One region of the Kitasatospora sp. NPDC058190 genome, then DNA from elsewhere that is predicted to be linked to it. Evidence: riboswitches for the same ligand, from Rfam matches in the RefSeq annotation. Region 1 holds a riboswitch; the other holds the start of a gene.
What was found. Region 1 has a riboswitch for S-adenosylmethionine ahead of ACFVWU_RS37285 (IclR family transcriptional regulator). Riboswitches for the same ligand answer to the same signal wherever they lie in the genome.
Positions count from the first base shown of each region.

Region 2: another riboswitch for S-adenosylmethionine. It lies ahead of ACFVWU_RS21975 (aminotransferase class V-fold PLP-dependent enzyme); the one in region 1 lies ahead of ACFVWU_RS37285 (IclR family transcriptional regulator).

Region 1 covers NZ_JBHVVI010000126.1:18,070-24,946, forward strand. Annotated here, with positions in the region: gene ACFVWU_RS37275 (NAD(P)/FAD-dependent oxidoreductase) at 1-926, shown strand, start outside; gene ACFVWU_RS37280 (alpha/beta fold hydrolase) at 970-2,052, opposite strand; gene ACFVWU_RS37285 (IclR family transcriptional regulator) at 2,319-3,032, opposite strand; SAM riboswitch class I at 3,231-3,373, opposite strand; gene ACFVWU_RS37290 (amidohydrolase family protein) at 3,503-4,783, shown strand; gene ACFVWU_RS37295 (cryptochrome/photolyase family protein) at 4,883-6,205, opposite strand; partial or broken gene ACFVWU_RS37300 (hypothetical protein) at 6,450-6,877, shown strand, end outside.
Region 2 covers NZ_JBHVVI010000047.1:41,275-48,151, reverse strand. Annotated here, with positions in the region: gene ACFVWU_RS22000 (Rieske 2Fe-2S domain-containing protein) at 1-50, opposite strand, end outside; gene ACFVWU_RS21995 (c-type cytochrome) at 59-868, opposite strand; gene ACFVWU_RS21990 (heme-copper oxidase subunit III) at 1,057-1,677, opposite strand; gene ACFVWU_RS21985 (hypothetical protein) at 2,074-2,499, shown strand; gene trpD (anthranilate phosphoribosyltransferase) at 2,618-3,691, shown strand; SAM riboswitch class IV at 3,952-4,069, shown strand; gene ACFVWU_RS21975 (aminotransferase class V-fold PLP-dependent enzyme) at 4,121-5,500, shown strand; gene ACFVWU_RS21970 (Lrp/AsnC ligand binding domain-containing protein) at 5,504-5,785, opposite strand; gene ACFVWU_RS21965 (rhomboid family intramembrane serine protease) at 5,827-6,609, opposite strand; gene ACFVWU_RS21960 (hypothetical protein) at 6,812-6,877, shown strand, end outside.

The sequences.
Region 1 (6,877 bases):
CGACGCTGCGCGGGCGCCTTCCGGGGATCGACCCCGGGCGGTACTGGCCGCCGAAGCCGGTCGACGACGACGCCTTCTTCGCCGCCCCCACCGGCGAGCTCGGCGCGCTGTTCACCCCGGACGCCGGGTTCGTCGACGATCCGCAGCTCGCCGCCCAGAACCTCGCGGACGCGGCGGGCGAACTGGGCGCGCGCTTCCTGTTCCACCACACCGTGGTGGCCGTCGACCGGCACGCGGACCGGGTGACGGGCATCCGCCTGGGCGACGGGACGCGGATCGCCGCGCCGGTCGTCGTCAACGCGGCCGGCCCGTGGTCGGGCGGCCTCAACCGATTGGCGGGCGTCGGGAGCGACTTCACGATCGGCGTGCGCCCGCTGCGCGAGGAGGTCCACCAGGTCGCCGCACCGGCCGGGCACGCCACCGGCCCCGTCGTCGCCGACCTCGACCTCGGCACCTACCTGCGCGCGGCACCCGGCGGGCACCTCCTGATCGGCGGCACCGGGCCGGACTGCGACCCGCCCGAGTGGATCGACGACCCGGACCGGGCCGACCCGCGTCCCACCGCCCACCGCTTCCGCACCCAGGTGACCAGGGCCGCGCGCCGCTTCCCGGCGATCGGCGTCCCCAACCGACCGCTCGGGGTCGCGGGCGTGTACGACGTCGCCGACGACTGGACGCCGATCTACGACCGCACCGCCCTCGACGGCTACTACGTGGCCATGGGCACCAGCGGCAACCAGTTCAAGAACGCCCCACTGGTGGGCCGCTACCTCGCGACCCTGATCGACCTGGTCGAGGCCGGCCACGACCACGACGGCGACCCGGTCCGTTACCGCTGCGAACACACCGGCAACGTCGTGGACCTGGGCTCGTTCTCGCGCCGACGCCCCGTACGGGCCGACTCCGCGCGGTCGGTCATGGGCTGATCGACGGGCGGCCACGGGGCGTCCTCCGCCGATCGGCGGACGGTCACGAGCTGGTCACCCGCAGCTCCCGCACCAGGTCCCCGACCACGCCGACCACGAACTCGGGCGCCTCGTGCGGGAAGTCGTGACCGGTCCCCTCCGGCGTGTACACCAACCGGGACGCCGACGACGCCGCCAGGTACCGGACCCGGCTGCGGAGGTAGAAGCGGCTGATCCGCTCGGCCTCGACCGCGTCCCGGGCGCCGGCCAGCACCGCCTCACCGCCCATGAGATCCCGCGGTATCACCAGGACCAGCGGCAGGTCCGCGAGATCCCCGTCGTACACCACGCTCTCCCAGCCCGCACCGGCCAGACCGAACGGCGAGAGCTCGCTGAAGATCGACGCGGCGGCGCAGTCCTGCCCGGTCCGGCCGCCCCGGCCACGGTGTGCACCGAAGAGATGCCGCACCGCGGCCAGCAGTAACCGTCGACGCATCCCCGCGACCAGCCCGTTGGCCGGCGCGAAGGCGATGACCTCCAGCGGCGTCGGGTCCAGCAGCACCAGACCGGCCGTCAGATCCGGCCGCCGCCGGGCCGCGTTCGCGACCAGCAGCCCGCCGAAGGAGTGGCCGACGAACACGAACGGGGGCCGCTCCCCCGCCGCCTCCAGCGCCGTCAGCAGCTCCTCCGCCTCAACGGCCGTCGTCCGGGGGAAGGCCCCGGTATCGCTCCAGCCCGTGCCGAACCGGTCGACCAGCACCGAGCGGGTCCGGGCCGCCAGCATCGTGTGCAGCTCTCCGAACTCCTCACCGGGCGCGTGTCCCCCCGGCATCCACACGACCGTCGGCCCGCCCGCCCTCTCCCCCTCTCCCCGGACGTGCATCCGGTGGCCGCCGACGTGGACCAATGACCCAGGCGCCGGCCGCGCCGCCGCCTCCCGGGCCACCAGCACCAGGTGCCGCACGGCCCCGACCAGCAGCGCCGCACCGACGGCCACGGCCACAGCACCGAGCGCCACCGCCCAGGTCGTGCCGAGCGCGACGAGGCCGCCGCCCACACCCGCCGTCACCAGCGCGACCGGCACCCCCGCCCAGTCCCGGCTCAGGAGTGCGAGCAGGGAGTTCGCCACCCGTCCGTCCCGGCGCATCGTGTCCTCCGCGACAGCAGCATCCGACAGCCGACCCCTCTCCGTCTTCTTCCCCGTCTGCCCCTACCCTCACCCCACACCGTTCAAGAACGCACCGTGTACGCCCAAGGACCCTGGGTCATCGCCCGCCCGGCCCGGACCGGCGGGACGGGCGACCTCGGGGCCGACGCCGTCGAAGTCCGCTTCCTTCCAAGCCCCTTGAGGACCCCGGAGGCCTCCGTGAGCGGCCTGAGCGGGGCGGCGAGCCCCGGGGGGCGGCGAGCCGGTCAGGACTGGCGCAGGGCTTCGCTGAGGCGGTTGGCCGCCTCGACGACGGCCTGGAAGTAGTGCGGGCCGGGGTGGCGGGTGAGGCGTTCGAGCGGACCGGAGACGGAGACGGCGGCCACCACCCGGTTGGACGGGCCCCGGACGGGCGCGGACACGGAGGCCACCCCGGGCTCGCGTTCGCCGATCGACTGCGCCCAGCCGCGGCGCCGGACCCCGCTGAGGGCGGTGGCGGTGAAGCGGGCGCCCTGGAGGCCCCGGTGGAGCCGCTCGGGTTCCTCCCAGGCGAGCAGGATCTGCGCACCGGAGCCCGCCTTCATCGGGAGGGTGACGCCGACGGGGACGGTGTCGCGCAGGCCGGAGAGCCGCTCGGCGGCGGCCACGCAGACGCGGACCTCGCCCTGGCGGCGGTAGAGCTGGGCGCTCTCGCCGGTGACGTCGCGCAGGTGGGTGAGCACCGAACCGGCGGCGGCCAGCAGCCGGTCCTCACCGGCCGCCGCCGAGAGCTCGGTGAGCCGCGGGCCGAGGACGAACCGGCCCTGCATGTCCCTGCCGACCAGCCGGTGGTGTTCCAGCGCGACGGCGAGCCGGTGCGCGGTGGGCCTCGCCATGCCGGTGGCGGCGACCAGTCCGGCCAGGGTGGTCGGCCCGGCCTCCAGGGTGCCGAGGATCGAGCTGACCTTGTCGAGCACGCCGACGCCGCTCGTGTTCTCCATGGATGGGTACTCCAGTCTCAAATCCCGTGAGCGGCGGGTGGGTTCGGCTCACGGAAGCTCCCCGCAGGGAGCGGGGGGTGGTCAGCGAGGACGGGCCGGAGAAGTCGGCCGATTGCCTGCGCCGGGCACGAGACGGGTACGCGAAAGGGCCGGGGCGGGAAGCGCCCGGGCGAAGGACAGCACAGAGAGCACCGTGTCTCCTCATCTTTCCCGCGCCACGTTGGCGACAGGCCGGAGTTGGCACTGATCCCGGACGGCACGGCGCGTACTTCGAACGCCGGGTCGACCGGGGAGTTGCCGGGGCTTCGTAGGGCCGGTCCCTCCACCCCTCTGGATGATTCGCCAGGAACCATACAAGATTCCCCCGCCGCCCCGCCAAACCTCCCCCGCTCGCCCACGCCGCCGCCGCGCCCGTCGCCGATCGGGTGTGCCGTCTGGTGCCGGTCCCGTGACCGGTCGAGGATGGCGGCATGGGTGTCGACGACTCGAATGCCGGGCTGCTGGTGACGAACGTGCGCGTGTTCGACGGGATCGGCGAGGAGGCGGTGCCGGGGCACGTCCGGATCGAGCGGGACAGGATCGCGGAGGTGGTGCCGGGCCGCCCGTCCCCGCGCGGTACCCACGGGGCGAGGGTGCTCGACGGCGGCGGCGGCACGCTCATCCCGGGGCTCACCGACGCCCACGTCCACCTGTTCGCGATCGGCGGCACCATGGCGGACCTGCGGCTCGCACCGACCGGCACCGTCTACTACCAGGCCCTCGCCTCCGCCCGCGACATGCTGATGCGGGGCTTCACCACGGTGCGGGACATGGCAGGTGACACCGAGCCGCTGCGGCGGGTCCTGGACCGCGGACTGTTTCCCGGCCCGCGGATCTACCCGAGCCAGGCGGCCGTCTCCCAGACGTCCGGCCACGGCGACTTCGGGTCGGTCCACGAAGCCCCGACCGTCCTGGGCGGACCGCAGTCCCGCACCGAGCAGATCGGGTTCACCCGGGTGGCAGACGGGCCGGAGCGGGTGCTCGCGGCGGTGCGCGAGCAGTTGAGGAAGGGCGCCACGCAGATCAAGGTGATGGCCGGCGGCGGGGTCGTCTCGGAGTTCGATCCGCTGGACGTACTGCAGTTCACCACGGCGGAACTGGAGGCGGCGGTCGCCGCGGCCTCCGACTGGGGCACCTACGTGACCGTGCACGTCTACACCTCGGAGGGCGTGCGCCGCGCGGTGGAGGCCGGGGTGCGCTGCATCGAGCACGGGCACCTCACCGACGAGGACACCATCCGCTACCTCGCGGAGCGGAACGTGTGGTTGAGCACCCAGCCGTTCGAGGTCGACGACCACCACTACGCCTCCGCGGACAGCGACCGCAAGAACCGCGAGGTGTGCGAGGGCGTCGCCCGCACCTTCGGCTGGGCGCTCGAACACGGTGTGCGGCTGGCGTTCGGCACCGACCTGGTGCTCGACCCCGCGAAGGCCCACCGGCAGTCCGAGATGCTGGTCCGGCTCGGCCGGTACCTCAGCCCGGTCGGGGCCCTGAAGATGGCCACCTCCGGAAACGCGGAGCTGTTCCGTCTGTCCGGCCGCCGCGACCCCTACCGCGCCGCGCCGCTCGGGGTCATCGCTCCTGGCGCGTGGGCCGACCTCCTGGTCGTCGACGGCGACCCGACCACGGACCTGTCCGTCCTCGCCGAGCCCGAACGCAACCTGCGACTCATCGTCAAAAACGGTGTGGTGTACAAGAACGAGCTCGGTTGACCCCGGTCCCGGGCGAGCGGCGTCCGGCCGCGTTCCGTCTCGGCAGCCACGCCCCGGGACTGCTCGCATGCCCCCGACTCCGGTACTGGATCGACGGTTTCACCCGTCCAGGGCCCGGGCGCGGCGGAGCCGGAGCGTGAGGGCGTCCGGGGCGATGATCGGGGCCGGGTACTCGGGGGCGAGCAGCCAGGGACGGTGGACGACCGGACCGGGCAGGTGGGCGAGCTCGGGCAGCCAGCGTCGGACGTAGTCCCCGGCCGGGTCATAACGGTCGGCCTGACGCAGCGGGTTGAGGATCCGGTTGGGCCTGGTGTCGGTGCCGGTGCCCGCGACCCATTGCCAGTTGAGCTGGTTGTTCGCGACATCGCCGTCGACCAGCAGGGACAGGAAGTGGGCGGCGCCGATCCGCCAGTCCAGGTAGAGGCTCTTGGTGAGGAAGCTCGCGGTGAGGAGACGGGCCCGGTTGTGCATCCAGCCCTCGTGGGCGAGCTGACGCATCCCCGCGTCGACGATCGGGTAGCCGGTGCGGCCCTGCCGCCAGGCCTCGGCCTCGTCCTCGTCGTGGTGCCAGTGGTCGTCCCTGCTGCGGTAGTCGTCGTGCGCGGCGTCGGGGCGGGCGGCGAGGACCTGGTGGTGGAAGTCGCGCCAAGCGAGCTGCCGGACGAAGGCCTGTGCACCGTCGCCGCCGTGGTGGCGGGCGCGGTCGGTCAGCTCCGTGGGTGACAAGCAGCCGAAGTGCAGGTACGGGGAGAGCCGGGAGGTCGAGTCGGCCGCCAGGTCGTCGTGCACCTCGGCGTACGCGTCGACGTCCCAGCGCCGCCACCGTGCCCGGGCCGCGGTCTCGCCGCCGGGGGGAAGGGCCGGGGAGAGGGGGCCGCCGACGACCAGGTTCTCGCTGCCGATGCCGCCCGGCGTGCGGATGGCCCGGGGCGCGGCGAGCACCGTGCGGTGGGGGGCCTGCTGCCAGGCGCGGTGGTAGGGGGTGAAGATCGCGTAGTGGTCGCGGCCGGCCGGGGTGATCCGGCCCGGTGGGACCACGGTCACCGAGGCGTCGTGGACGTGCAGGCGGTCACCGAACAGCGCGCGCAGCCGTGCCTCGCGCCGACGGGCGAATGCGCTCACCCCGGCGGCGACGTGCACGGTCGCCGCGCCGGTTTCGGCGGCCACCCGGGCCGTCTGCTCGGCGGTTGCGCCGCGGCGCACGACCAGGCGGGAGCCGGTGCGGCGCAGCGAGGCGTCCAGGTCGGCGAGGCACTCGCCCAGGAAGGCCAGCCGGTTGGGGGCGGCGAAGCCCGCCGTCTCGACGGCGGGATCGAGCACGAACAGGGGCAGCACCTGGTCGGCTGCGGTGCACGCGGCGTGCAGCACGGGGTTGTCGTGCAGGCGCAGGTCCTGGGTGAACAAGGCGATCGCGACAGTCATGGAATGGCCTCGGAGCGGGTGCGGTCGTGGTTCCCAGGATATTCGGAGCCGATCGCACGGCGGATTGCCGCGGACGGCGCGTCGGTGGGCCAGGGTAGTAACGAACGGTCAGCAGATCGCCGAGGTCATGGTGAGGGTGGGCACGGCAGAGGTCGGTTGACGGGCCGCTGGTACGTCCGTCCGGTCGCAGGGTGAGGGTGGCGGCGGTGGAATGGTGTCATGGGCGAGGCTTGGAGGTCCGGCCATGGCGAGCATCCGCGTCGACACCAGTCGCTTAACCTTTCAACAGTTCACGATCCCGGGTCAGCCCACGCTCCCCGCGGATGGCAGTGGGATCACCGCCTTGTCCTTGGATCCCGGCGTCTACGGGTTCGCGCAGACCGGGCTTCCCGGCTTCCAATTCGAAGTGACTGCGGCAGGAGTCGTGGACTTCGACGGGGCCGCTGACGGCTTCCTCCAGGGACGCGGAACCGACGCGCTCACCGTGGTCGGGTTTCCGGTCACCATCGACCTGACAGCGCTGTCCCACGGCCTCTCGCCGGAAGTCGTCGGCAGCCCGCCCGCGCTCACCAGGGACGCTCCTCATCAGTTGCAGTTGATACCGTCCACGTACCTCTTCCTCCTCGCCCGCGGCCTGGCCGACTTCGGGTTAGTGGTGGCACCGGACGGCCA
Region 2 (6,877 bases), on a different contig from region 1:
GCGACCTCGCCGGCGGAGCCGTGCGGCTCCGGGAGCTTCTCTTCTGACATGTCGTGGCTCATGACTTCTTGGCCTTGGTGGTGTGGGCGGCGACCCAGATCGCGACCGCGATGAGCGTGCCGAGACCGAAGATCCAGCCGAACAGACCCTCGGTCACCGGACCGAGGCTGCCCAGCGTGAGACCACCGGGGTTGGGCTCTTCGCTAGTGGTGTGGCGGACGAAGGCCACGATCTGCTTCTTCTGCTCCTCGGGCATGGTGGTGTCCGGGAACGACGGCATGTTCTGCGGGCCGGTCTGCATGGCCTCGTAGATGTGCTTGGCGTCCACGCCCTCCAGCGACGGGGCGTACTTGCCCTTGGTCAGGGCACCGCCCTGGCCGGCGAAGTTGTGGCACTGGGCGCAGTTGGTGCGGAACAGCTCGCCACCCTTGGAGATGTCCTCGGGGTCGGTCGAGGTGTACTGCTTCTCCTCCGGCGTCACCGGGCCGGGGCCGAGGGAGGCGACGAAGGCGGCGAGCTGGTCGATCTCGGCCTGCGTGTAGATGTTCTTCTTGCGCGGCACCTGGGCGCCGGGCTGCTGGGCCGGCATGCGGCCGGTGCCGACCTGGAAGTCGACAGCGGCGGAGCCCACGCCGACCAGGCTCGGACCGTCGCTGCCGCCCTGGCCGTTCAGGCCGTGGCAGGAGGAGCAGCCCACGGCGAAGAGCTTCTTGCCCTCATCGATCGCGAGCGACTGCGCGGCGACGTCGGCCTGCGCCTTGTCGGCGGGCGCGAACGCGGCGTACAGCCCCCCGGTTGCCGCCAGGGCGAGAAGTAGGACGACCAGCGCCGCCAATGGGTGGCGCCGTCGTGCGGAGAGCTTTTTCACGGAATAACCCCGGTGTCAGGATCTGGTCGACTGGTGGGTGCACCCGGCTGCCGGTCTGGCCGGCACGAGGCTGCCTGTTCCAAGGCTGCGCGCGCGGTCGGTCGGTGGGAGCGTCGGCACCGGCAGAAGCGGCCCGTCGCCGATGAGGGCGGGGGCCGCAGCCGGTGGCCAGCGACCTGATCAGCTGGTTACTTGATCAGGTAGATGGTCGCGAACAGGCCGATCCACACGACGTCGACGAAGTGCCAGTAGTACGACACGACGATCGCGGCGGTGGCCTGCTCGTGCGTGAAGCGCTTGGCTGCGTACGTCCGTCCCAGGACCAGCAGGAAGGCGATCAGACCACCCGTCACGTGCAGCCCGTGGAAGCCGGTGGTCAGGTAGAACACCGTGCCGTACGGGTCGGAGGACAGCGAGAGGCCGTCCTTCTTGACCAGCTCGGTGTACTCGTAGACCTGGCCGCCGATGAAGATCGCGCCCATCATGAACGTGATGATGAACCACATGCGGAGCTTCTTCACGTCCCCGCGCTCGGCGGCGAACACACCGAGCTGGCAGGTCAGCGAGGAGAGCACCAGGATGGTCGTGTTGACCGAGGAGAAGCCCACGTTCAGGGCGTGCGCCTTCTCGGTCCAGAACTCGGCTCCCTTGACGGAGCGGAGCGTGAAGTACATCGCGAAGAGGGCCGCGAAGAACATCAACTCGGAACTGAGCCAGACGATCGTTCCGACGCTGACCATGTTCGGTCGGTTGACCGATCCGTGCGCGTGCCCGGTTTCTACTGCTGTTGCTGTCGCCACGACGGACATTATGTCGGTCCCTTATTCCGTCTTCACGTCGGGGGGTGTCCCTCGGAGTGTCCGGTGCGTGCGGTATGCCCGCTTGGCCGTCGACGGGGTGTCCGGGCGGGGGCTGAGCAGCGGCGTGTCCCTTTTCTGACGGTTCCTCGGCGAGCCCGCGACCCCCTTGCCCGGCGCGTCGTTGCACGGTCGGCGCGGCGTCGGGTTGTAGGGGACGGGGCGCCGCATCGGCCGTCCGGGTGGTCTCGGTGGGTCCGGGTGACGGGCCGTCCTCCGGGTGGGTGAGCCGTGGGCGCGGCGGCTTGAGCGGGAACGTGCGCGAGGGGGACCCGGGACGGGGGGAAACGGGAGTAGCATCCGGATCAGGTGAACGTGGTCCGGATCACACTTGAGGGAGCAGGGTCCATGGCGTACACGACCGACGAGACGCTCACCGTCCTCGTCTACAGCGACGACCGCAACACCCGCGAGCAGGTGCTGACGGCGCTCGGCCGTCGACCCGCCGAGGATCTTCCGGAGCTGTCCTACCTGGAGTGCGCGACCACCCCCGCGGTGCTCAAGGCGCTGGAGAAGGGCGGCATCGACCTCTGCGTCCTGGACGGCGAGGCGGTGCCGGCCGGCGGGCTCGGCCTCGGGCGCCAGCTCAAGGACGAGATCTACGGCTGCCCGCCGGTGCTGGTGCTGATCGGCCGGCCGCAGGACTCCTGGCTGGCCGCCTGGAGCAGGGCCGATGCCGCGATCTCCCGCCCGGTGGACCCGGTCGCGCTGGCCGGGGCGGTCGCCACCCTGCTGCGGGCGCGGCTGGCGAAGCGGGCCCCGGCCGCGCGTTGAGCGGGGTTGTCTCAGTACTAGAGAAGACACCGCCGTAGGAACCCCACCGCTCGATAGGCTGGCTCCATCCGTACGGACCTCCCCGGTACAGGGGAACCCACGACAGCTGGAGTCAGCCATGGTGAACGTGAACCCTGCGAACGGCGGTAGCGACCCCGCGCAGGTGGTCCGCACCTGGCCGGACCTCCTGGCGGCACTGTTGAAGGGGGAGGACCTCGACCGCCCGTCCACCGCGTGGGCGATGGACCGGATCATGAGCGGCGAGGCGTCCCCCGTCCAGGTGGCCGGGTTCATGGTGGCGCTGCGGGCCAAGGGCGAGTCGGTCGACGAGATCGCCGGTCTGGTCGACGCGATGTACGAGCACGCCGAGCCACTGGACATCCCCGGCCCGGCGGTGGACATCGTCGGCACCGGCGGGGACCGGGCGAAGACCGTCAACATCTCCACCATGTCGGCGATCGTCGCGGCGGCCGCCGGGGCCAAGGTGGTCAAGCACGGCAACCGGTCGGCCTCCTCCGCCAGCGGCTCCTCGGACGTGCTGGAGAAGCTCGGGGTGGCGCTGGACCTGTCGGCCCGCCGGGTGGCCGAGGTGGCCGAGGAGGTCGGGCTCACCTTCTGCTTCGCGGCGAAGTTCCACCCCTCGATGCGGCACGCCGCCACCGCGCGGCGCGACCTCGGGGTGCCCACCGCCTTCAACATCCTCGGCCCGCTGACCAACCCGGCCAAGGTCACCTCGCACGCGATCGGCTGCTTCGACACGCGGCTCGCCGGGCTGATCGCCGGGGTGCTCGCCGGGCGCGGGGCGACCGCGCTGGTGTTCCGCGGCGACGACGGGCTGGACGAACTGACCATCACCACCACCTCGCAGGTGTGGCTGGTGCGCGACGGGGTGGTCACCGAGACCTCCTTCGACCCGCGGGACGTCGGCATCGAGCTGGTCGGCATCGAGGCGCTGCGCGGGGCGGACGCCGCCTACAACGCCGAGGTCGCGCGCAGGCTGCTGGCCGGAGAGCACGGGCCGGTGCGGGACGCCGTGCTGCTGAACACCGCGGCGGCGCTGGTGGCGCTCGACCTGGGCGACGCGCCGCTGCCGGAGCAGCTCGCCGCGGGCATGGCGCGGGCGGCGGAGGCGATCGACTCGGGCGCCGCGCGGGACCTGCTGCGGCGCTGGGCGGACGCCACCAGCCGGTAGCCGAGGCGGAAGTCGAGGGCCCGTACCGGTTCGCCGGTGCGGGCCCTTCGCACGTCCCGAGCACGCGTCCCGAGTGCACGCCCCGAGCCGAAGTGGCGCGCCGGCGCCGAAAGTTGAAAAGCGACAAGCGAGGTACGGGCGCCGGAGTGACGAGCGTCGGCGTCGGGTTCGAGCGCCCCGGAGACGAGGGGGCGAAGGCGCTGTCCGGATGGTGGATGCCTGTTTGACCACCCGGCGGGCCCGACCTAGAGTCTTGGCCAGGTCATGAGTGACAGCGTCAAGCCCCAGCTTGCTGTCCGGCAACCCTCCGTCCGTGGCGGGGTGCCCTGGGTGAGGACCGGGTCGCTCGGCAAGCCGTCCGTGCGACAAGCGCGGACGCCCGACGACTAGCACTCCCGGGGTCCCTCATCCCTGAAGGAGTGCATCCTCATGTCCCTCTCCACCGAAATCTGCGCGCCGCTCGCCGTCCTGGGCCGCGACGTCCAGGTCCCGCTGGCCAGCGGGGAGAAGGTCGGCTACGCGGCGCTCGACTACGCCGCCAGCGCGCCGGCGCTCCAGCGGGTGTGGGACGACGTCGCCGCCTACGCGCCGTACTACGGCAGCGTGCACCGGGGCGCCGGGTACCTCTCCCAGCTCTCCACCGACCTGTTCGAGCAGAGCCGCCGGACCGTCGCCGAGTTCCTCGACCTGCGCGAGGGCGACCAGGTGGTCTTCACCCGCGCCACCACCGACTCGCTCAACCTGCTGGCCGCCGCCGTGCCGGCCGGCACCCGGGTGTTCGCCTTCGAGACCGAGCACCACGCCTCGCTGCTGCCCTGGGCGCACGCCGGGCTGGAGGTCAGCTACCTGCGGGCGCCGCGCTCGCGGGCCGAGGCGGTGGCCGCACTGGACGCCGCACTGGCCGCGGCGCCCGAGGGGCCGAAACTGCTGTGCGTCACGGGCGCCTCCAACGTGACCGGCGAGCTGTGGCCGGTCGCCGAGCTGACCGGGACCGCGCACCGGCACGGCGCCCGGGTGGTGCTGGACGCCGCCCAGCTGGCCCCGCACCACCGGGTCTCGGTGCGCGAGTTGGACGTCGACTGGATCGCCTTCTCCGGCCACAAGCTGTACGCGCCGTTCGGCGCCGGGGTGCTGGCCGGGCGCTCCGACTGGCTGGACGCGGCCCGGCCGTACCTGGCCGGCGGCGGGGCGACCCGGACGGTGGCGCGGGAGGTGGACGGCTCGGTGGCCGTCCAGTGGCACACCGGCCCGGCCCGGCACGAGGCCGGTTCGCCGAACGTCATCGGCGCCTACGCGATCGCCTCGGCCTGCCGGGCGCTGACCGAGGCCGGCTTCGACGCGCTGGAGGCCCGGGAGCGGCAGCTGGTCGAGCGGCTGACGGCGGGGCTGGCGGAGATCCCGCAGGTCAAGGTACTGAACCTGTTCGGGGCGGGCTCGGCCCGGGTGGGCGTGCTGTCCTTCGTCGTGCAGGGCTGGAACAGCTCGCACTTCTCGGCCGCGCTGTCCGCCGAGTACGGCATCGGGGTGCGCGACGGGCTGTTCTGCGCGCACCCGCTGGTGCGCACCCTGCTCGGCGACGAGGACGTCCCCCCGTCCGAGTGCGGGGCGCCCGAGCCCTCGCTGCCGGGCGAGCGCAGCCTGAACGCGATCCGGGTGAGCTTCGGCGCCGGGACCCCGGACGAGCACGTCGAGCGCTTCCTGACCGCCGTCCGCGAGCTGGTCACGGACGGCGCGGCCTGGAACTACCGCAACGAGGGCGGCCGTTGTGTGGCGACTGTGCAGATCGACAGGGGGCGTCGCGAGGGCTGAGCCCTACTCGTCCAGACCGAGGGCGAAGGCCGCTTCCAGGTCGTGCTGGGAGTAGGTGCGGAAGGCGATCTGGGTCTCGGTGTGGGCCACGCCCGGGACCTTGTTGAGCCGGCCCGGGATGACCTCGGCCAGGTCGTCGTGGCGGCGCACCCGGACCATCGCCACCAGGTCGTAGCCACCGGTCACCGAGTACACCTCGCTGACGCCCTCGATGGCAGCGATGGCCTCGGCGATCTCCGGGATGCGGTCGACACTGGTCTTGATCAGGACGATGGCGGTGATCACTGTTCGGGCTCCTTTGTGGGGTGCCGCCAGCGTATCGGGCCTCAGCGGGCACGTCTCGGGGGGTGACCGACGACGGTGCAGGCGTAGAGGAAGCCGGCCGAGAAGCCGATCACATGGACCAGGTAGGCCACCCCGGGCCCGGCCGAGTGCACCGACCACCACTGCAGGGCGAACCAGAGGCCGAGCACCAGCCAGGCCGGGAAGCGCAGCGGAAGGAAGAGGAGCAGCGGGACCAGGGTGGTCACCCGAGCACGCGGGTGGAAGCGCAGATAGGCGCCGAGCACCCCGGAGATCGCGCCGGAAGCGCCGATCAGGACCCGGGTCGCATCCGCCGAGTGCGCCTCGGCGAGGGCGAAGCCGTACGCGGCCAGGCTGCCGGCCGCCAGGTAGAAGAGGAGGAACCTGGCTCGGCCGAGCCGTCGTTCGACGGTGGGACCGAAGACATAGAGGAAGAGCAGGTTGCCCAGCAGGTGCAGCCAGCCGGCGTGCAGGAAGAGGCCGGTGAGGGCGGACACCGCCGGGTGCTTGCCCGGGGTGGGGGCGGCCGGGCAGCCGGGGACGGGGTCGGGCGCCTCGGCGAGCTGTTCGGCGGTCAGCGGGTGTCCGGTCAGCAGTTCGGCCGGGACGGCGCCCCAGCGCTGCTCGTACCTCTGCTCGGCGCAGACCCGGGCCTGGTCCCGGCCGTACAGCGGGTTGAGCCCGGCGGCGGGGCCGAGCAGGAAGACCAGGGTGTTGACCGCGATCAGGGCGTAGGTGACCGCCGGGGCGGGCACCGCCGGGGGGCCGTCCCGCGCGTCGGTGTGGTCGGGGGCCGCGAGCGCCATGCGGCCAAGCATCCCTCCGGACGGCGCAGGTGACACGGCGGTTTACGGCAGGTGGACTAGCCCTCACTGTTCCGGCAACCGGTGGCCGTGACGGTTGCCCCAGGCAATAGGCTGGGGGCGGGCATTCCCGCCTCCCGCCGCCGACGCCGGGGCCCCGGGGGGAGCGCCTAGCCCACCCAGGGACCAGCCGAGAGGATCCCCGATGACCGTCCCCGCTCTGACCGCCGAGACGCGCTGGCGCTGCACGCTGTGCAGCAACCTCACCCGC